Regions from separate parts of the Streptomyces sp. NPDC002788 genome, predicted to be linked through region 2. Evidence: predicted binding sites of a transcription regulator. Region 2 holds the regulator's gene; the other holds the start of a gene.
The links. Region 2 encodes HspR, which represses chaperone genes until heat shock. Its sites were predicted from a motif close to TTGAGNNNNNNNNNCTCAA; they were not measured.
Positions count from the first base shown of each region.

Region 1: lon (endopeptidase La) is a predicted target of HspR. The motif match lies at 9,204-9,222, and genes of this name have one in related genera.

Region 1 is NZ_JBSFVB010000005.1:232,676-243,614, reverse strand. Features, by position in the region: gene ACWD1U_RS12150 (styrene monooxygenase/indole monooxygenase family protein) at 1-407, opposite strand, end outside; gene ACWD1U_RS12145 (GTP-binding protein) at 422-1,069, opposite strand; gene ACWD1U_RS12140 (DUF742 domain-containing protein) at 1,050-1,472, opposite strand; gene ACWD1U_RS12135 (roadblock/LC7 domain-containing protein) at 1,469-1,993, opposite strand; gene ACWD1U_RS12130 (nitrate- and nitrite sensing domain-containing protein) at 1,990-4,929, opposite strand; gene ACWD1U_RS12125 (protein phosphatase 2C domain-containing protein) at 5,299-6,084, shown strand; gene ACWD1U_RS12120 (MarR family winged helix-turn-helix transcriptional regulator) at 6,101-6,592, opposite strand; gene lon (endopeptidase La) at 6,767-9,181, opposite strand; gene ACWD1U_RS12110 (GNAT family N-acetyltransferase) at 9,364-10,026, shown strand; gene ACWD1U_RS12105 (rhomboid-like protein) at 10,017-10,835, opposite strand.
Region 2 is NZ_JBSFVB010000013.1:240,443-251,381, forward strand. Features, by position in the region: gene ACWD1U_RS24720 (helix-turn-helix transcriptional regulator) at 1-213, shown strand, start outside; gene ACWD1U_RS24725 (LuxR C-terminal-related transcriptional regulator) at 210-1,196, shown strand; partial or broken gene ACWD1U_RS24730 (LuxR family transcriptional regulator) at 1,159-1,353, opposite strand; gene ACWD1U_RS24735 (sugar ABC transporter substrate-binding protein) at 1,454-2,563, opposite strand; gene ACWD1U_RS24740 (heat shock protein transcriptional repressor HspR) at 2,835-3,287, opposite strand; gene dnaJ (molecular chaperone DnaJ) at 3,293-4,471, opposite strand; gene grpE (nucleotide exchange factor GrpE) at 4,505-5,158, opposite strand; gene dnaK (molecular chaperone DnaK) at 5,155-7,011, opposite strand; gene ACWD1U_RS24760 (MraY family glycosyltransferase) at 7,106-8,116, opposite strand; gene ACWD1U_RS24765 ((Fe-S)-binding protein) at 8,358-10,682, shown strand; gene ACWD1U_RS24770 (hypothetical protein) at 10,768-10,939, shown strand, end outside.

The sequences.
Region 1 (10,939 bases), on a different contig from region 2:
TCGCCCACGGCCGCGCCGTGGATGACGAGCTGGCCTCCGCGCTGGGCGAACGTCTCCATCCAGCCGGCCATCTTCACTCGCTGGTCGATCGACTGGGCGTATCCGTCGAGGCGGCCCAGCCAGTCGATGGCCCGGGCGGAGGGGCCCTCGGCCCAGGAGCCGGGGGCGGCGACCGAGACACCGAGCCCTTCGATCTTCGGGGCCTGGGGCTCCCAGAAGTTCAGCTGAAGATCACGCTCGTGCTGCAGTGCCGTGTGGAACATGCACTGCGTCGACATGACCCGGCCCGTGCGGATCTCGTCCGCCGTCCGGTTGGACATCAGGGTGACCTCGTACCCCTGCGACTGGAGGCCGAGAGCTATCTGGAGCCCGGACTGACCGGCTCCGACGACGAGTATCTTCCGCATGCGGGGCTGTTCCTCTACTCGGGGGTTTCGTCGAGCGCGTGGCCCACGAGGGCCAGGAGGGTCTCGATCACGGAGATCCGGCGACGCGCGTCCATGATCATGACAGGTATGTGTTGCGGGATGGTCAGGGCCTCCCGCACGTCCTCCGGCTCGAACATCTCGCTGCCGTCGAAGTGGTTGACCGCGACCACGTACGGCAGTCCGGAGCTCTCGAAGTAGTCCAGGACCGGGAAGCTGTCCTTCAGACGCCGTGTGTCGGCCATGACGACGGCGCCGATCGCGCCGCGCACGATGTCGTCCCACATGAACCAGAACCGCTGCTGGCCCGGGGTGCCGAACAGGTAGAGCACCAGGTCGTCGTCGAGCGTGATGCGCCCGAAGTCCATGGCCACGGTGGTGGTGGTCTTGCCCGGCGTGGCGGTGAGGTCGTCGGTGGCCTCGCTCGCCTCGGTCATCAGCGCCTCGGTCTGCAGGGGCGTGATCTCCGAGGCGGAGGTGACGAGCGTGGTCTTGCCCACGCCGAAGCCACCCGCCACCACGATCTTCGTGGCGATGGGGGCCCGGGTGCGGTCCGTCTGCCAGGCGTGCATGCCCTCGTCGGGCTCGGCGAACGGGGATGTAGCGGAGACGCCGTGAGCGGCGTCAGAGACGACGGAGTCCACTCAGCACCCTTTCCAGCAGAGCTCGGTCCGGGCGGCCCGTGCCGTGGCCGGTTCCCGTTCCGTACACACGGATCTTTCCCTGGTCCGCGAGGTCGCTGAGGAGTACGCGGACCACGCCGAGCGGCATCTTCAGCAGCGCGGCGATCTCGGCCACCGTACGCATCCGGCGGCACAGTTCGACGATGGCCCGCAATTCCGGCATCACACGGGTGGAGAGGGAGCCGTTCGTGAGCTCCTTGCGCTCCTCCGCGGCGTCCAGCGCGGCCGTGCTCGCCACGAACGTCTCCACGAGGAGGACGTGGCCGAAGCGGGTCCGGCCGCCGGTGAGAGAGTAGGGGCGGACCCGGGCGGGTTTGCGCTCACCACCGCGGACCGGGAGCTGGTGCTTGGGCGTACTGCTCATCGGGCACTCCCCGCCGTCTGGGACTCCTCCAGGGATTTTCGGAGCTCGCTGCGGAGTTCCGGCGTCAGGACATGGCCGGCGCGGCCCACGAACAGGGCCATGTGGTACGCCACCACGCTCATGTCGCAGTCCGCGGAGCCGTGGACGCCGAGCAGCGAGCCGTCGCTGATGGACATCACGAACAGAGTGCCCTCGTCCATCGCGACCATCGTGTGCCGGACCCCGCCGAACTCCATCAGCCTGGCGGCGCCGACGGTGAGGCTGCCGATACCGGAGACGATGGTGGCCAGGTCGGCGGCGGAGCCGCGTGGTCCGGTCCGCCGGGTCCCGCGGGAGTGCAGGGCCTCGCGGGCCTCCTTGTTGCGGTGGTCGTCCGAGGACAGCAGAAGCAGTCCGTCGGACGAGACGACCGCGACCGAAAGGATGCCGGGGACCTCCTCGACGAGGTTGGTCAGCAGCCAGTGCAGGTTGCGGGCCTCACTGCTCAGTCCGATCAGTCCGAAGGTACTGGGAGCGGTCAACTGCTTGCCTCCTCGACTGTGCCCCCCGTGGCTTCTTCGGATTCAGCTGGTACTGCTGTGCCGGTGGCCGGCCGCTTGTGCGAGGCCGTCTGCTCGGCGATCTCCGCCTCCACGTCCCGGTAGCCGGCCTGGGCGCCCTGGCGGAAGCCGCCGAGGCGGCGGCGGAGGACGTCGGCGTCGACCGACCCGCCGCGCTGGCGCGGGGTCGTGGCCGGAGCGGTGATCTTGGGAGTGCGCTTGGGGAGGCCCTTGTCGGTGACGCGGTCCTCTTCGTCGTCGGCTGCGCGTTCGTGTTCCGCCTCGGCTTCGCCTTCGGCGGTCACGTTCCCACCCGCACCCCCCGTGCGGGTCGCGCCGTCGGGTGCGGGTGCACCCTGTGGGGCCGATTCGCCGTCGGGCGCGGGCTCGTGGCGCATCGGCTCCGGTTCCGCCTGCGGCGCGGACTCCGCCACACCCGGCGCTGCCGCGTCCGATGCCGCCCGCGGTGCCGGGAGCAGCAGCTCCATCGTGGTCTCGGCAGGGGTTTCCAGCGGTGCCGCCGGTACGGATTCCGCGGATGCGGCCGGTTCTGCCGCGTCCGCCCGAGCCGCCGGTGCTGCCCCTTCCGCGGGTTCCGGGTGCTCCGCGGCCTCCGCGGCATCCGTGGCCGCCCGGGACTCCGCGTGCCCCTCGTGGCCGGCGGCCCCCGCCTCCTCCCGCTGCACCGCCTTCTCCGCCAGTGCCACCAGCGGGTCGCCGCCCGCCGTGCGGCCGGGCAGGACGTTGGAGTTGGCCTCGGCGTCCGCGCCGGGGAAGGAGTAGGAGTGGGTGGTGCCGGAGAGGGGACCGGAGGCCGGGACGGCCGCGGGCGTGGCGGCCGCCAGCAGCGTGCGGGGCAGGACGACGACCGCCGCGACACCGCCCTGCTTCTGCTCACGCAGCTGCACGCGCACACCGTGGCGGTGGGCGAGGCGGGCCACGACGTACAGGCCGAGGCCGAGACCGTCCTCGCCCTCCTGGTCGTAGGGCGACTCCGGGTCGAAGTCGGACAGGCGGGCGTTGAGGCGCTCCAGCCGGTCCTCGGTCATACCGATGCCCTCGTCCTGGACGGAGAGCATGACCTCGCCGTTCTCCAGCAGCCAGCCGGAGATCTCCACGGGCAGGTCGGGCGGGGAGAACGAGGTGGCGTTCTCCATGAGTTCGGCCAGCAGGTGGGAGAGGTCGTCCGCGGCGAACCCGGCGATGTGCGCGTGCGGCGGCAGCGCGGCGATCCGGACCCGCTCGTACCGCTCGATCTCGCTGACGGCGGCACGGACGACGTCCACGAGCGGCACGGGCCCGGCCGCGTGCTGGACGTGCTCGGTACCGGCGAGAACCAGGAGGTTCTCGCTGTGCCGGCGCATGACCGTCGCGAAGTGGTCGAGCTTGAACAGCGTGGCGAGGCGGTCCGGGTCCTGCTCGCGCTCCTCCAGGTTCTCGATGACGGCCAGTTGCCGCTCGACCAGGCCCAGGGTGCGCAGCGCGAGGCTGACGAACGTACCGCCGATGGCCGTACGCAAACGCTCCAGGTGGGCGGCGGACTCGGCGAGTTCGCCGCGCAGTTCCTCGCGGGCGTCGGCCATCTTCTGGCGCTGGCCGACGAGGTGCTTGCGGTCGGCCTCCAGCGTGGTGATCCGCTCGGTGAGGGCCGCCGCGTGCGCGCGCAGGGCGTTGACGGAGCGCACGACCTGGGCGAACTCGTCGTTGCGGCCGGTGAACTTCACCGGCTCCTCGGCCCCCGGGTCCTCGGCCTCGGCGAGGCGCTTGGAGCCCAGGCGCAGGACGGCGAGGGGACGCGTGAGGCTGCGGGCCATGCCCGTGGCGACGCCGACGGCGAGCAGCATGAGGGCGCCGAGGACGGCGATGCGGATCTCCAGCGCGGTGACATCGTCGTCACGCAGCGCCTCGAGGTCCTTGGTGCGGCGGTCGTAGAGGGCGGACTCCACACCGCGCATCAGGTCGACACGGGCGGAGAGGGCCGCGTCCAGCTTCTTGGTGCCGGTGGAGAGTTCGCTGCCGGAGAGGGTCGGCTGGTCGGTCAGGGTCGCGAGGTACGTGTCGGCGGAGTTGACCTCGGTGCCGGTGACCGTGCTGTCGAACGAGCTGCGGGCCGCCTTGGGCGCGGTGTCGCGGAAGTCGGCCAGGGCCGCGTCGGAGCGCAGCCGGGCCTGCTGGGCGGCGGCGCTCAGGGCGTCGCGCTGCCGGGTGTCGGCGTCCGAGGAGGTGGAGGTCCGGGTCGGCAGGCCGGTGACGGGGTCGATGACCGTCCCGGTGCTGCGCGGCACGCTGAGCGCGGCGAGCAGCAGGCCGCGGGCCGCGGCGGCCTGCTGGACGGCGGAGTCCAGTTCGGCCAGGGCGTGGCCGCCGGAGCCGGCGCGCGGCGGTGTCTGCTGCGCCAGTTCCTCGGCGAGCCGGTGGAGTTCGGTGATGGTCGTGGAGTACGCCTGGTGCGCTTCGAGCGCGCTGCTCTTGCCGGTGAGCGCCGCCCTGCGCACGGCCGCTATGCCGTCGAGGTCGGACCGGAGCGAGGCGGGCGTGTCGGTGTCGGAGCGCAGCTCCTCGACCTGCCGGTCCACGCGGGCGCTGCGCTGCTCGGAGGGCGCCTTGGACTTGGGGCGGCCGGCCGCGATGTAGGCGGTGATGTCGTCGCGCTCGTCGGCGAGGGAGTGCGCGAGGACGAGGGCGTCCTGCGTCTGTTCCGCGAGCGTCACCAGCCCTTGTGACTCGTGGAGTTGCCCGGAGGCGGCCAGGACGGAAGGCGTCCCGGCCCCGGCGATGGCCGCGGCGACCACGGCGACGGCGACGATCAGCCGGTTGCGGACATGTGTGAGGCGGCCCTTGCCGGTGAGTGGCGTCGGCTCAGCTCCCTGATCGGTGGCCGTCTGCTTGCCTGTGCGACGAGGCCGCGTCTTCTGCACCGGTGCTCGCATTCCTGACTCGTGAACCCTTGGGTCCGGGTGACGCTCCGTCGACTGGCGCGTACTCCCGGTACACTTCCCGACCCTCCCAGCGCCGGTGGGCAGCGCACGCGCATCACCTGACCCGCCACCCGAAGGAGTGAACCCCGGAGGGGAGTTGAGGGGCAAGTTCCGTCGACCCTCACAGCGGCCTTGCGCGGCACGCCGGTTGGACGACGATGGCGGGCCGGTGGCAGTATTCGCCACCACGCCTTCCCGGAGCAAAGCATTCCATCCCAAACAGGGCCCCCGACCCGCCCGGGGACGCCGATCCGGCAGCCGTCGCCGACCATTTGCGGACCTTGTGAAGGGCTCGTGCAGACTGGCTGGATGCGCACTGAACTCGCCTCGGAACCCGGAGACGCGGACCACCCGAACGAGGACTTCGCCGGCGTCGGACTACCGGCCTCGGGGCAGGGCGGCTGCGTCGTCGTCCTGGACGGGGTCACGCCGCCGAAGACCGGGACGGGCTGTCTGCATTCCGTCCCCTGGTTCACCGCACGCCTCGGCGGAGCACTGACCGAACTGACCGTTTCACTCCCGGATGTCCCTCTGGTAGGCGCCTTGTCCCGCGCCATCGCGCGTACCGCCGAAGCGCACGCCGCAACCTGTGACCTTTCTCACCCCCGCACTCCGCAGGCCACGGTGGTCGCGGCTCGCTGGACCCCGGCCGCGGTGGAGTACCTGGTCCTGTCGGACTCGGCTCTCCTCGTGGAGTCCCCGGACGGTGCGGTGACGCCCGTCCTGGACGACCGGCTGGCCCTTCTCCCCCGCTCGGCCCTGGCCACGGACGCGCTGGTGGACGCGACGCTGCGTAACAAGGAGGGCGGCTTCTTCACGGCGGCGGCCGATCCGTCGGTGGCCCGGCGAGCGGTGACCGGCACCCTGCCCCGCCACGAGGTCCGCGCCCTGGCCGCCCTGACGGACGGCGCCGGCCGCTGGGTGGAGCGGTTCGAGGAGGGCGACTGGGCGGACTGCTTCCAGCTGGTGCGCAAGGAGGGACCGCAGGCGCTGGTGGACCGCGTGCGGGAGCTGGAGCGATCGGATTCGGCCAGGACGTTCCTCGGCCGGAGCAAGACGCACGACGACGCGACGGTCGTGTACGTCGAGTTCTAGGCACTCGGCGCCGGGGCTACTTCTCCATGCCGCGGTTGAGCTGGTGCAGCAGCCGGGCCAGTTCCGTGACCTCGCGGGTGTCCCAGTCGGCGAGGCGGCCGGCGTAGCGGGCGCGGCGGGCCTCCCGGACCCGGCGGACGCGGTCGTGCCCCTCCTGGGTCAGGGCGACCAGCCAGGCCCGCCCGTCGGCGGGGTCGGGCTCGCGGGCGACCAGGCCGAGCTCCTCCAGAGCGCGCAGCTGGCGGGACATCGTGGCCTTGCCGACGCCGATGTAGGCGGCGAGTTCGGTGGCCCGCTGCCGGCCGAACTCGTCCAGCCGGACGAGCAGCCCGTACGCGGACGATTCCAGGTCGGGGTGGACCTCGCGGGCCATCTCGCCCTGACTGGCCCGGGCGCGCCGCAGCAGCACGGTCAGCTCGCGCTCCAGCGCGAGGAAGGCAGGCTGGTCCACACCGCTTCCGGCCGCACCGGCATCGCGGTTTTCGTCCTCGTTGCCGTCCTCGTGCACGTAAGTCCTGCCTCAGTCGTCGCCGGGTACCTGCATTTTCCGCCACTCGCGGGCATCGCCGCAGCTCGGCAAGTATTCCGCAGGTCACGGCGTATGCCTACACAGGGTCACCACACGGTGAAGGCCCGGCTTCCCTCACGAGAACCCGGGCCTTCCCTCATCCGATGACCTCCGTCACGCGGCCACCGGAACCTCCGGCGTCGCACCCGCGGTGGCGGGCGAGAGCGCCAGCTCCAGCACCTGGCGGACGTCGGTGACGGCGTGGACGTCGAGCTTGTCCAGCACCTCCGCCGGGACATCGTCCAGGTCGGGCTCGTTGCGCTTGGGGATGATCACCGTGGTGACACCCGCCCGGTGCGCGGCGAGCAGCTTCTGCTTCACGCCGCCGATCGGCAGGACCCGCCCGGTCAGCGAGACCTCGCCGGTCATCGCCACGTCCGTGCGGACCAGCCGGCCGGACAGCAGGGACGCGAGGGCCGTGGTCATCGTGATGCCCGCGCTCGGGCCGTCCTTCGGCACCGCGCCCGCGGGGAAGTGGATGTGCACGCCCCGGTCCTTCAGATCGGCCACCGGCAGTTCGAGTTCGGCGCCGCGGGAGCGCAGGAAGCTCAGCGCGATCTGCGCGGACTCCTTCATCACGTCTCCCAGCTGACCGGTCAGGGTCAGTCCGGCCGCGCCCGTCTCCGGGTCGGCCAGCGACGCCTCGACGAACAGGACGTCACCGCCCGCTCCGGTCACCGCGAGCCCGGTCGCCACGCCCGGCACGGACGTCCGCCGCTCGGCGGGGTCCTGGGCGGACTCGGGCACGTGGTGCGGCCGGCCGATGAGATCGCGCAGGTCCTCGTCCCGGACGGTGAACGGCAGCTTGCGCTCGCCCAGTTCGTGCTGGGCGGCGACCTTGCGCAGCAGCCGTGCGACGGACCGCTCCAGGTTGCGCACGCCCGCCTCGCGCGTGTACTCGCCGGCGAGCTTGCGCAGGGCGCTCTCGTCGATGGTCACCTCGTCCCTGTCGAGCCCGGCCCGTTCCAGCTGGCGCGGGAGCAGGTGGTCGCGGGCGATGACGATCTTCTCGTCCTCGGTGTAGCCGTCCAGGCGGACGATCTCCATGCGGTCCGCCAGAGCCTCCGGGATCGCCTCCAGGACGTTGGCGGTGGCCAGGAAGACGACGTCCGACAGGTCGAGCTCGACCTCCAGGTAGTGGTCGCGGAAGGTGTGGTTCTGCGCCGGGTCGAGCACTTCGAGCAGGGCGGCGGCCGGATCACCCCGGAAATCCGAGCCGACCTTGTCGATCTCGTCGAGCAGCACGACCGGGTTCATCGACCCGGCTTCCTTGATCGCGCGGACGATCCGGCCCGGCAGCGCACCGACGTACGTGCGCCGGTGGCCGCGGATCTCGGCCTCGTCCCGCACACCGCCGAGGGCGACGCGCACGAACTTCCGGCCCATGGCGTGGGCGACGGACTCACCCAGGCTGGTCTTGCCGACGCCGGGCGGCCCGACGAGCGCGAGCACGGCACCGCCGCGCCGCCCGCCGACGACACCCAGTCCCCGGTCGTTGCGCCGCTTGCGTACCGCCAGGTACTCGGTGATCCGCTCCTTGACGTCCTCCAGACCGGAGTGCTCGGCGTCCAGGACCGCCTGGGCGCCCTGGATGTCGTACGCGTCCTCGGTGCGCTCGTTCCACGGCATCTCCAGGACCGTGTCGAGCCAGGTGCGGATCCACGAGCCCTCGGGCGACTGGTCGGAGGACCGCTCCAGCTTGTCGACCTCCTTGAGCGCGGCCTCGCGGACCTTCTCGGGCAGGTCGGCGGCCTCCACGCGGGCCCGGTAGTCGTCGGACTCCTCGCCCTCCTGCTCGCCGTTCAGCTCGCGCAACTCCTTGCGGACGGCTTCCAGCTGACGCCGCAGCAGGAACTCGCGCTGCTGCTTGTCGACGCCCTCCTGGACGTCCTTGGCGATGGACTCGGCCACGTCCTGCTCGGCGAGGTGGTCGCGCAGTTGCTGGGTGGCGAGCTTGAGCCGGGCCACCGGGTCGGCGGTCTCCAGCAGCTCGACCTTCTGGTCGGTGGTCAGGAAGGGCGAGTAACCGGAGTTGTCGGCGAGCGCCGAGACGTCATCAATGGCCTGGACCCGGTCGACGACCTGCCAGGCACCGCGCTTGCGCAGCCAGGCGGTGGCCAGGGCCTTGTACTCCTTGACCAGTTCGGTGACCTGCCCGGGCAGCGGCTCCGGAACGGTCTCGTCGACCCTGGTGCCCTCGACCCAGAGGGCGGCGCCGGGACCTGTGGTCCCCGCACCGATCCTCACCCGCCCCCGGCCGCGGATCAGCGCGCCCGGGTCGCCGTCGGCGAGCCGGCCGACCTGCTCGACGGTGCCGAGCACACCGGTGTTCGCGTACGTCCCGTCGATGCGCGGCACCAGGAGCACCCGGGGCTTTCCGGACGTTGTCCGGGCAGCGGCCTGGGCGGCCTCCACCGCGGCACGGACCTCGGAGTCGCTCAGGTCCAGCGGGACCACCATTCCGGGCAGCACGACCTCGCCGTCGAGCGGCAGCACGGGCAGGGTGAGCGGTGTGGACGTCGAAGCCATGATCTCCCCTTCGGCAGTCAAGTTGAGCTATGCCGACTCAATGCATGGGGGCGACTGGATGTTCCCCGACCGGCGTTCGCTGTCAGCGATCACCGCTGACGCCTGGGACGAGGGGGCGCGTATGGCCCTCTCGGTAATAGACCAATTCAACTGGCGCCCATTACGGGTGCGAGGGGGAGCGCGTGGACGGAACCGTGCGGGCATGGGTGGACGGGTGGACCGTGTCGCGCGGTGCGGCTCCGCCCGTGACCGAGCCGTGGGGCTGGACGATCGACATGGGGATGTACGGGCACGTCACGCGGCACGTGTTCGGCGCGACGGGCGAGGACCTCGACGAGACGACCGTCCGCAAGGTGGCCGGCGCGGTGACCGGGGACGGCGTGTGGCTGAAGGTGTTCCAGGACCCCTCGGTGGTCGCCGGCCGGCTGGACGGCGGCTGGTGGATCGACCCCGAGCCCGGTTACCTGATGACGGTCCCGCTGGCGGCGGACGGCGCTCCGGACGTCCCCGACGGCTACCGGCTGCGCAGCTGGTCGCGCGGCGGGGTGACCCGCCTGATGGTGGCCGCGCCGGACGGGTCCCTGGCGGCACGCGGCCAGATCGCCGCCCCGACGGGTGAAACCGCCGTCGTCGACCTGATCGAGACGGCCACCGAACACCGCCGCAAGGGTCTCGGCAGTCTCGTCGTGCGGACGCTGCAGAGCGCCGCCTTCCGGCAGGGGGCGCGGACCGGTGTCCTGGCCGGGACACCCGCGGGGAGAGGTCTCTACGAGGCGCTGGGCTGGGAGGTGGTGGCCCCGCTGACCAGTGCCAGGCACGGTCCTGCGGCCTCTGCTCAGGCCTGAGGGACCTCACTGCGGACCCTCGGCCCGAGGCGGGACGCGTACCACCGCCGCACCACCGGCCAGGTCGCGATGCCGACGCCCAGGGCGATCAGATGCCCCCAGTTCGTCATCGGGTCGGTGAAAGCGAGCAGGTCCTGGAGGAGCATTCCGCCGAAGGCGGTCAGCAGCGGCACGCGCAGCCACAGCGGCAGCAGTCCGGCCAGGGCACCGGTGCCGGCCGCGACACCGAAGCTCACGCCGTAGTCCAGGCGGTGCAGCGAGGACTCGGGGAGGTGCCCGGCCAGTACCGCGAGCCCCACGGGCACCTCGGTCGCGAGGGTGGCGAGGACATGCCCGAGCAGGAAGACAGCCGCCGTGCGCAGACCGCCGATGCGCCGTTCCAGCGCGGTCAGCACCAGCACGAAGGCGATGGCGAACGGCGAGGTCACTCCGCCCGCGACCCACAGCGCGCTGCCGACCAGCACCAGCTCCGGCGTCCGCGCGAGGTGCGCCACATCGGTGCTGGAACCCTGGAGCAGCGCGTGCACCAGCGCGGGGTCCGCGTGTTCGGAGAACAGTGAGGTCGCCCAGAGCACGGCCGCGTACCCGCAGGTGAATGGCGTCCCGGTGGGCGTGGGCAGCAACCGCCAGGGGCGCGGCGAGCGCCGTTGGGGCGGTTCCGCCGGAGCGGACAGGCGCAGACCCGCGTCCGCGCTCTCGTCCGTGCCGCGCTGGCGCGGCACACCGTCCAGCAGCCCCGACACACCGGAGGCGGGCGCGCCCGTCGGTAGCGGTGAGGCCGTCTCGTCGGGCGGCGCGGTGCGTTCCAATCCGGGCGCTCCTTCCATCATGTCCCAGCCTTCGCCTGCCACCACCCCGCTGTCTGTGACGGACGCCACGCGAAAGCCGATTCACAGCAACCTCCTGGCCGCTC
Region 2 (10,939 bases):
GAGATCCAGCACTCCATAGCCAAGCTGTTGGTGGAGGGCCACGTGGACGAAGCAATCGCCCGCCGCCTCGGCATGAACGTCCGTACCTGCCGGGCACACATAGCCAAGCTGGCGTCGGCTCTGGGCAGTGGCAGCCGAGCGCAACTCGGGTACCTCATAGCGCGGTCGGGGATCCTGAAACTGGACGACGTAACAGGAGGAAGTCCCGAGTGACGTCGGCGCCGCACCCGGAGCACGGCTCGGCGGAACTGTGCCCCGCCGGAACGGACCTGTACGCCCTGGCCCTGAACGAAGGACGGATAGCCGCCGAAGCGGCCCGCACCGCGCCCTGTTTGATCGACTTCGGCCTGCTGCACCCTGCCGTCGACGACCCGAACCGGCTCGAGCCCGTCGCGCCGGCCGTCGCCCTCCACCGGCTGTTGCGGGCCTCCGGGGAGCGGATCGCACGCGAACGGCGACGCGAGGAACGGCTGGCCGAGACTTTCGGGCCGCTCATGGCCGTCGAAGGGCAACGTGCGCCAGCCGCGACACCGACGCTCACCCTCCTCGACGGAAAGAAGCGGATCAACACGGCCATCACCGAGGCCATGGCGGACGCGACCCGGGAACTGCTCACCATCCAGCCCCGCGTCGGGCTTCCCAGGGAACGCGTCGAGGGGGCCTATGCCGTCGCCACCCGCCGCGACCAGGCGCTGCTGGACCGCGGCGGTCGTATCCGCACCCTGTACCACCACACCGTCCGCCACTCCCCCACCACCGTCGCGCACCATGAACGACTGAAGGGCGACATCGAGGCGCGAGCGCTGCACGAGCTCACCGACCGGCTCATCATCGTCGACCGGGACATCGCCTTCCTCCCCGCCGACGGCGACGGCGGCCTCGCACTGGAAATCCGCCAACCGGCCATCGTCGGATACCTGGCCACCACGTTCGACCGCTTCTGGCGCCTCGCCACCCCGGTGTTCCCCGAAGCCGCCCCCCAGCCCACCCGCGACGGCATCACCCCCCGCCAACGCGTCATAGCCGCCCTGCTCGTCGAAGGCCACACCGACGCCGTCATAGCCGACCGTCTCGGCATGAACATCCGCACCGCCCGCGTCCACATCGCCAAGCTCGCCGCGACGCTGGGAAGTCAGAGCAGAGCCCAACTCGGCTACCTCATCGGGCAGTCCGGGATCCTTGATCAGGAAGGCTGAGGGACGGGGAAGCCGCCGCTCCCGGCGGACCGTCCAGACCCGCCTGGGCGATGCGGACGCCCAACTGCGTACGACTGGCCGCCCCCAGCGTGTCCGAGAGACGGGCGATGTGCGCCCGGCACGTCCGTGCGTTGATGCCCAGCCGTTCCGCGAGCAGGAGGACACGGAACGCTGCCACGGCGAAGCCGTGTCGCGGAGCAGGTCCGGCGAGGCGCGGCACCAGGTGCCGAACAGGTACGCCTCCGCCTTCTCGCCCGTCAGGTCAGGCCGGCCGCCTCGCACGCCGCCTTGTACTTCGCCGTGCAGATGTCGGACAGCTTGTAGATGTCGTCGGCGACGACCGTGTCCTTGATGTTCTCCTTGGTGAGGGCGACCACGGGCACGAGCTGGGCCGGGATGCCCTTGTCCGTGGGGCTGTCGACCCTGTCGCGGGCGAGGGCGGCGAACTGGATGTCCCGGCCCTGGACCTTGGCGACGGCCATCTCCGCGGCGTTCTCCGCCTCCTGCGGGTACGACTTGTACACACTCATGTACTGCTCACCGGCGAGGATGCGCTGCACCGCCGGCAGCTCCGCGTCCTGCCCGGTGATCGGTGGCAGCTTGGTCACGCCCGCGGCCTCCAGCGCCGCGACGATGCCGCCCGCCATGCCGTCGTTGGCCGAGTAGACGGCCGCGATGTTGCCCTTGCCGATCTTCGCGATCGCCTCGGTCATGTTCGCCTGGGCGTTCTCCGGCTTCCAGTCCTTGGTGTCGAAGGACTGCGCGATCGTCACCTTGCCGTTCAGCTCGGACATCGCGCCGGCCTTGAACTGCTTGGCGTTCGGGTCCGTCGGCGAGCCGTTCATCATGACGATCTTGTCGGACAGGCTCGCGTTCTCGCCGATGGCCTCCAGGAGGGAGCGGCCCTGGACCTCGCCGACGAGTTCGTTGTCGAAGGAGATGTACGCGTCGATCGGGCCCTCGGCCAGCCGGTCGTAGGCGATGACCGGAATGCCGGCCTCCTTGGCCTTCTTCACACCGCTGGCGATGGCGTGCGAGTCGACCGCGTCCAGCAGGATCACATCGACCCGGTCGTCGATCATCTGCTGCATCTGGCTCGCCTGCTTGTCCGCGCTCGCCTCGGCGTTGGCGTACTCGACGCGGCCCTTGTCGTTGGTGAGGGACTCGACCTTCCGCTTGATGATGGGGTAGTCGAAGTTCTCGTACCGCGTGTTCGCCTTCTCCGGCAGCAGCAGGCCCACCGTGATGTCGTTGCCCTTGGTGGGGCTCGCGTCGGCACTGCTCCCGGTCGCGTTGAGCACGCCGCAGCCGGCGAGCGTGACGGACATCGTGGCCGCGGCCACGGATATGGAGATACGACGACGCATGCGGGCTCACTTCGCGTGTGATTCGGACGTGGGCACAGCTTTGTGGCCCATGTGACTGAAAAGCCAACGCTGACGCGCCCCCAGCGTCAAGCGGAACCACTTAACGAGATGACAACACCACGCTCCGCAGCAGTTGTGGAGACTCTGCGGAATCGCCTCCAAGCGCTCTGCACGGCCCGCCCATCGACCGAAGACCCGGCGAAAACGGCCCAAGAAACCCGAAAGGGGCCGGGAGTTGCCTCCCGGCCCCTTTCACGGACTTCCAGGGCTGTCAGTCCGACTGCTGCTGCCGCTTCGGCCGCCACACCACCAGCGCGCTGGTCTGCTGCACCTCCTGGTACGGCACCAGGTCGCGGCGGTACGACGCGTGCACCGCCGCCTCGCGCTGCCGCATCGCCGCCGCCGCGCCGTCGAGCGCGTCCTCCAGCTCGGCCACCCGGGCCTGGAGCGCGGCGACCTGGTTCTCCAGTTCGATGATGCGCTTGATGCCCGCCAGGTTGATGCCCTCGTCCTGCGACAACTGCTGGACGGTGCGCAGCAGTTCGATGTCCCGGGCCGAGTAGCGCCGGCCCCGGCCCGCGGTGCGGTCCGGGGACACCAGACCCAGACGGTCGTACTGGCGCAGGGTCTGCGGGTGCAGGCCGGACAGCTGGGCCGCCACCGAGATGACGTAGACCGGGGTTTCCTCGGTCAGTTCATACGGGTTGCGTCGACGACCGTCCATCTGACTCATGCTCCCTTCGCGGCCTGGAACAGCTCCGCCCGCGGATCCTCAGCCGCGGTCGCCTCGCGATACGCCTCGAGTGCGTCACGAGCCTTCCCCGTCAGGTCCTTCGGAACACTCACCTCGACGGTGACCAGAAGGTCGCCGCGGGTGCCGTCCTTGCGGACCGCGCCCTTGCCCCGGGCGCGCATGGTGCGGCCGTTGGGCGTGCCCGGCGGCAGCTTCAGCGTGACGGGCGGGCCGCCCAGCGTCGGCACCCGGACCTCGCCGCCGAGGGCCGCCTCGGTGAAGGTGACCGGGACGGTGACGGTGAGGTTGTCGTCCTTGCGGCCGAACACCGGGTGGGAGTCGACGTGCACGACCACGTACAGATCGCCCGCCGGGCCGCCCCGCTCACCGGGCGCGCCCTTGCCGCGCAACCGGATGCGCTGCCCGTCGGAGACACCCGCCGGGATGCGGACCTGCATCGTGCGCGAGGACTTGGCCCGGCCGCTGCCCTTGCAGACCTCGCAGGCGTTCTCCGCGATCAGGCCGCGGCCCTTGCAGTCCGGGCAGGGGTCGGTGAGGGAGAAGCCGCCGCCGCTGCCCCGGGCGACCTGCCCGGTGCCGACGCAGGTCGGGCACACGCGCGGTGTGCCGTTCTTGTCGCCGGTGCCGGAACAGGCCTTGCAGGGCGACTGCGACGACATCCGCAGCGGGACGGTCGAGCCCTCGATCGCCTCCGTGAAACTGAGCGTGACCTCGGACTCGATGTCCTGGCCGCGCCGGGGCTGCGTACGCGTGCCCGGGCCCGCGCCGCCGCGGTTGAACAGGCCCCCGAAGACGTCGCCGAGTCCGCCGCCGAAACCGCCGGCTCCCTGGCCGCCCTGGGCGCCTCCGAAGAGGTCGCCCAGGTCGAAGTTGAAGGAGCCGCCGCCCGCGCCGGGCCCCGGGCGGAAGCCGCCGTTGCCGAAGAGGGCGCGTGCCTCGTCGTACTCCTTGCGCTTCTTGGGATCGCCGAGGATGTCGTTGGCCTCGGAGATCTCCTTGAAGCGCTCCTCCGCCCTGACATTGCCCTTGTTGGCGTCCGGGTGGAACTCGCGGGCGAGCTTCCGGTACGCCTTCTTGATCTCGGCCTCGGTGGCGTCCTTGGGGACGCCGAGGACCTTGTAGTAGTCCTTCTCGATGAAGTCCTTGGTGCTCATCCTCGACGCCCCTCCTTCCCTTCGTCTGTGACGTCAGCCCTCGTCCGGGCCACCGCTCTCCTTGTCGTCGGCGTCGGCGGACTCGTCCGCCTTGACCGTCTGTGCCCCCGGCTGGGGTTCGGCCACGGCCACCCGCGCGGGGCGGATGGTGCGCTCGCCGATCCGGTACCCGGGCTGCAGAATCGCCACGCAGGTCGTCTCGGTGACGTCCGGCGCGTAGCTGTGCATCAGGGCTTCGTGGATCGTCGGGTCGAAGGGCTCCCCCTCCTTGCCGAACTGCTGCAGTCCCATCTTCGCCGCGGTACCTTCCAGCGACTCGGCGACGGACTTGAAGCCGCCGACCAGCTCGCCGTGTTCCCGCGCGCGGCCGATGTCGTCGAGCACCGGCAGGAGCTCGGTCAGGAGATTCGCGATGGCGATCTCCTTGACCGCGATCCGGTCGCGCTCGACCCGGCGGCGGTAGTTCTGGAACTCGGCCTGGAGGCGCTGGAGGTCGGCCGTGCGCTCGCTGAGCGCCGTGCGGGCCTGGTCCAGCTGGGCCACCAGAGCCACGTCCTGACCCGTGTCCCCGGCCGGGGCCGCCTCCTCCTCCGGGGAGGGGGCGGCCTTCGGCTCGGCGTCATCGGAGGTGGCGCCGGAAGGGACGTCGGGCTGCTGCTCGTCGAAGCCCGGGGTCTCCTCCGTCACGCGGCACCGTCCTTCCGCTCGTCGTCCACGATCTCGGCGTCGACCACGTCGTCGTCGGCCTTGGCGTCGCCGGCACCCGCGCCGGCTCCGGCGGAGGCGCCGCCGGCGGCCTGCGCGCCCTGGGCGTCGGCGTACATGGCCTGGCCGAGCTTCTGGGAGACGGCCGCGACCTTCTCCGTGGCGGTGCGGATCTCGGCCGTGTCCTCGCCCTTGAGCTTCTCCTTCAGCTCGTTGACGGCTTCCTCGACCTCGGTCTTGATCTCGCCCGGGACCTTGTCCTCGTTGTCCTTGAGGAACTTCTCGGTCTGGTAGACGAGCTGCTCGCCCTGGTTGCGGGACTCGGCGGCCTCGCGGCGCTTGTGGTCCTCCTCCGCGTAGCGCTCGGCCTCCTCGCGCATGCGGTCGACCTCGTCCTTCGGCAGCGAGGAGCCGCCGGTGACGGTCATCTTCTGCTCCTTGCCCGTGCCCAGGTCCTTGGCGGTCACGTGCATGATGCCGTTGGCGTCGATGTCGAAGGACACCTCGATCTGCGGGACGCCGCGGGGCGCCGGGGGCAGACCGGTCAGCTCGAACATCCCGAGCTTCTTGTTGTACGCCGCGATCTCGCGCTCGCCCTGGTAGACCTGGATCTGCACGGACGGCTGGTTGTCCTCGGCGGTGGTGAAGATCTCGGACCGCTTGGTCGGGATCGTCGTGTTCCGCTCGATGAGCTTGGTCATGATGCCGCCCTTGGTCTCGATACCGAGGGACAGCGGGGTGACGTCGAGGAGCAGGACGTCCTTGACCTCGCCCTTGAGGACACCGGCCTGCAGGGCGGCGCCGATGGCGACGACCTCGTCCGGGTTGACGCCCTTGTTGGCGTCCTTGCCGCCGGTCAGCTCCTTGACGAGCTCGGCGACGGCGGGCATACGGGTCGAGCCACCGACGAGGACGACGTGGTCGATCTCGCTGATGGAGATGCCGGCGTCCTTGATGACGTTGTGGAACGGCGTCTTGCAGCGCTCCAGGAGGTCCGCGGTCAGCTGCTGGAACTGGGCGCGGGTGAGCTTCTCGTCGAGGTGCAGGGGGCCCTCGGCGGAGGCGGTGATGTAGGGCAGGTTGATCGAGGTCTCGGTGGACGAGGACAGCTCGATCTTCGCCTTCTCGGCGGCCTCGCGCAGACGCTGCAGGGCCATCTTGTCCTTGCCCAGGTCCACGCCGTGGCCGGACTGGAACTGCTGGACCAGGTAGTCGACGACGCGCTGGTCCCAGTCGTCACCACCGAGGTGGTTGTCACCGTTGGTGGCCTTCACCTCGACGACACCGTCGCCGATCTCCAGCAGCGAGACGTCGAACGTACCGCCACCGAGGTCGAAGACCAGGATGGTCTGGTCGTCCTTGTCGAGGCCGTACGCCAGCGCGGCCGCGGTCGGCTCGTTGACGATGCGCAGGACGTTCAGACCGGCGATCTCGCCGGCTTCCTTCGTGGCCTGGCGCTCGGAGTCGTTGAAGTACGCCGGGACGGTGATGACCGCGTCGGTCACCTTCTCGCCCAGGTAGGCCTCGGCGTCCCGCTTCAGCTTCTGGAGCACGAAGGCGCTGATCTGCTGCGGGTTGAAGGGCTTCCCGTCGAGCTCGATCTTCCAGTCGGTGCCCATGTGGCGCTTGACGGACCGGATGGTCCGGTCCACGTTCGTGACCGCCTGACGCTTGGCCACCTCTCCGACGAGCACCTCACCGTTCTTGGCGAAGGCGACGACGGACGGCGTGGTCCTGGCGCCCTCGGCGTTGGTGATGACGGTGGGCTCGCCGCCCTCCAGAACGCTGACGACGGAGTTAGTCGTGCCCAGGTCGATGCCGACCGCACGTGCCATGGTTGATTCCTCCAGCTGACTTGAGTGGAACGGACTCAAGTGTGCACGACGGCTCCCGACCGGTCAACAGAGCTGAGTCGACCGGGCTCAACTCTTATCCGCCCCTTACACGCAATAGCGCTCTGACCTGCTGCGACATGGTGCGTCGATCGGCGTATACAGGCACACACGAGAGGGCGAACGCGACGGCGAGGGCCCCTCCCGCCACCCACCACAGGGCATCGGCCCCGACCCACCCGGCGTGCGCGAGTACCCCGACGAGCGCCCCGGAGAACGCCCCCACCCCCAGCAGCAGCGTGACCCCCGGCACGGTCAGCCCCAGCCGCCGCAGCCGGTGCGCGAGATGATCGGGCCCTCCGCGGACGACAGGCCGCCCGCCCAACCGCCGCGACAGCAGCACGAGTACGACGTCGGCACCCACCAAGGCGGTCAGCGCGAACAGCACCCCCGCGCTCTCCACGACGCCGAGGCCGGCGCGGACGTGCACGGCGCCCACCGCGATCGCGAACCCCGCGGACATGGACCCGCAACTCCCCAGCGCCACGCGCGCGGGATGCCAGTTGTGCAGCAGGAACCCGGTCAGTGCGGCGGCCAGGACGCTCATCGGCACGGCGATCCCGTCCATCACGTCGACAGCGGCGCAGGCCGCCACGCCGAAGGCGCCGACGACCCCGGCCGCCCCCGCGAGCCCGTCGGCGTGATCGAGCCCCCGGAAGCCGAGGGTCACCCCCACCACCCACACCACACCGAGCAGGCCTGTCCCCACCCCCGTCTCCGCGTACGGCACGACACAGGCGGCCGCCACGCCGGAACCGGCGACCAGCACCCGCCGCCGCAGCCGCCACACGTCGTCGGCGAGCCCGAGCAGCGCGACCACTCCACCGGCCACGAGCAACCCGCCGATCCCGCTCCCGTCCGACGCCCCGTCCCGGACCCCCACGACCACCCCGGTGACGGCCACCACGGCCACACCTCCGGACAGCGGCACCTCCCGCCGCCGACGCCGCTCGATCAGCCGCAGCCGCAGGGCGGGCCTCCGCAGGACGGCCGCGAGCAGCGCGGTGAGCAGGAGGGCGGTGGCGGCGGCGGTGATCCCGTAGAGCACGGATATAAGTTAGGCGCACTATGACAATTCGGTACGAATAACACGACGAGATCCCGACCGGATCCGTACTGTTTCTGAGGCAACCCTCAGCGATTCAGATCACCCCCCACCCGGCTACAGTGCTGCGGAAGATAGGGGTAGTCTCAGACGGACTGCATAAGTTACCGCTTAGTAATTTCGGGGAACCCTCCAGACGGCAGGCACCCCCCGACGAAACCCCTCGCAGGCCCGAGGAGCCCCCATGCAACTCGCCGCGATCATCGTGTCGCTGGTACTGACCGTGGTCGGCGTCGCGCTGCTCGCACGCGCGATCGGCCAGTTCGTCCGGTACTTCAAGCTGGGCCAGCCGGTCCCCGCCGGTACCCGGACCGACAACCCCTACCAGCGCAGCGTGACCCTGGTGAAGGAGTTCCTCGGCCACACGCGCATGAACCGGTGGGGCATCGTCGGTGTCGCCCACTGGTTCGTGGCGATCGGCTTCCTGACGCTGCCGCCGACCCTGGCCCAGGCCTTCGGACAGCTGTTCCAGGCCGACTGGGTGCTGCCGGTCATCGGCACCTTCCTGCCGTTCGAGCTGTACATCGAGTTCATCGGTGTGATGACGATCCTGGGCATCGCGGTGCTCATCGTCATCCGCCTGCTGAACCTGCCGAGCCGCCCCGGCCGCAAGTCCCGCTTCGCGGGCTCCAAGGCCGGCCAGGCGTACTTCGTCGAGTACGTGATCCTCACCATCGGCCTGGCGATCTACGTCCTGCGGGGCCTGGAGGGCGCGCTCCACCACGTCGACCACTACGAGGCGTCGTACTTCGCGTCGTACCCCCTGGTCCTCGCCTTCAAGGGCCTGTCGGTCTCCGCGCTGCAGAACCTGGTCTACCTGGTCGCCATGATCAAGATCGGCACCTCGTTCGTCTGGATGATCGTGGTGTCGCTCAACACCAACATGGGTGTGGCCTGGCACCGCTTCCTGGCGTTCCCGAACATCTGGTTCAAGCGCGAGGCGAACGGCGGGACGGCCCTGGGCGCCCTGCAGCCGATGACGTCCGGCGGCAAGCCGATCGACTTCACCGACCCGGGCGACGACGACGTCTTCGGCGTCTCCCAGGTCGAGCAGTTCTCCTGGAAGGGCCTGCTGGACTTCTCCACCTGCACCGAGTGCGGCCGCTGCCAGTCGCAGTGCCCCGCCTGGAACACGGGCAAGCCGCTCTCCCCCAAGCTGCTGATCATGTCCCTCCGCGACCACGCGCACGCCAAGGCGCCGTACCTGCTGGCCGGCGGCGGCAAGACGATGGAGGGCGAGGAGAAGGCGTCCGAGGAGCAGCTGGCCGGCGTGCCCGCCGCCGCCCTGGCGGAGGCCGAGCGCCCCCTGGTCGGCACGCTGGAGGACAACGGCGTCATCGACCCGGACGTCCTGTGGTCCTGCACCACCTGCGGTGCCTGCGTCGAGCAGTGCCCGGTGGACATCGAGCACGTCGACCACATCGTCGACATGCGCCGCTACCAGGTGATGATCGAGTCCGCGTTCCCGTCCGAGGCGGGCACGATGCTCAAGAACCTGGAGAAGAAGGGCAACCCCTGGGGCCTGGCGAAGAAGCAGCGCCTGGAGTGGCTCAAGGAGGTCGACTTCGAGGTCCCGGTCGTCGGCAAGGACATCGAGGACCTGTCCGAGGTCGAGTACCTCTACTGGGTCGGCTGCGCCGGTGCCCTGGAGGACCGCGCCAAGAAGACGACGAAGGCCTTCGCCGAGCTGCTCCACATCGCGGGCGTCAAGTTCGCGATCATGGGCGGCGACGAGAAGTGCACGGGTGACTCGGCCCGCCGCCTGGGCAACGAGCCGCTGTTCCAGGAGCTCGGCATGGAGAACGTCATGGCGCTGAACATGGCGTTCGGCGAGGAGATGGACGACGAGGGCAAGGTCGTCCCGGAGTCCGCGAAGCCCAAGTCGGCCAAGAAGATCGTCGCCACCTGCCCGCACTGCCTCAACACGCTCGGCAACGAGTACCCGCAGCTCGGCGGCGACTACGAGGTCATCCATCACACGCAGTTGCTGCAGCACCTGGTGGACGAGGGCAAGCTGATCCCCGTGACCCCGGTCGAGGGCATCATCACGTACCACGACCCCTGCTACCTGGGCCGCCACAACAAGATCTACACGCCCCCGCGCGACATCATCGCCAGCGTCCCCGGCATCCGCAACGAGGAGATGCACCGCCACAAGGAGCGCGGCTTCTGCTGCGGCGCCGGTGGTGCGCGGATGTGGATGGAAGAGCGCATCGGCAAGCGCATCAACAACGAGCGCGTCGACGAGGCCCTGTCGGTGAACCCGGACATCGTCTCGACGGCCTGCCCCTTCTGCCTGGTCATGCTCACGGACTCCGTCAACGGCAAGAAGAACGACGGCAAGGCGAAGGAGTCCATCCAGGTGGTGGACGTGGCTCAGCTGCTGCTGGACTCCGTCAAGACGCCGGTCCCCGCGGAGGGCGAGGCCGACGACGGCGACGACGACGGGGAGCCGCCGGCGGGCGCGGCGGACTCGGAGAGTGCGCCGGAGCCGGAGCCGGTGAAGTAGGCGGTTGCCGCGGGTCGTTCCCGACGCCCCCTGCCCTGAGTGATCGGGCAGGGGGCGTCGGCGTTCCGCGACTGCTGCCGTACCGGTGGCACGGGCGTCCGCAACCGGGCTGGAGCCCGACGCCGAGGGCGAAGGGGAGGGGCAGATCGCGGCTGGCGGCAGTCGGCGTGCAGGTCTCTGCGAGACGTACGGCACGAGCATCCCCGCAGTCGCACTGCCCGAGCAGAACGCCGCCCAGGCGAGCCGGGGCGGCCCCG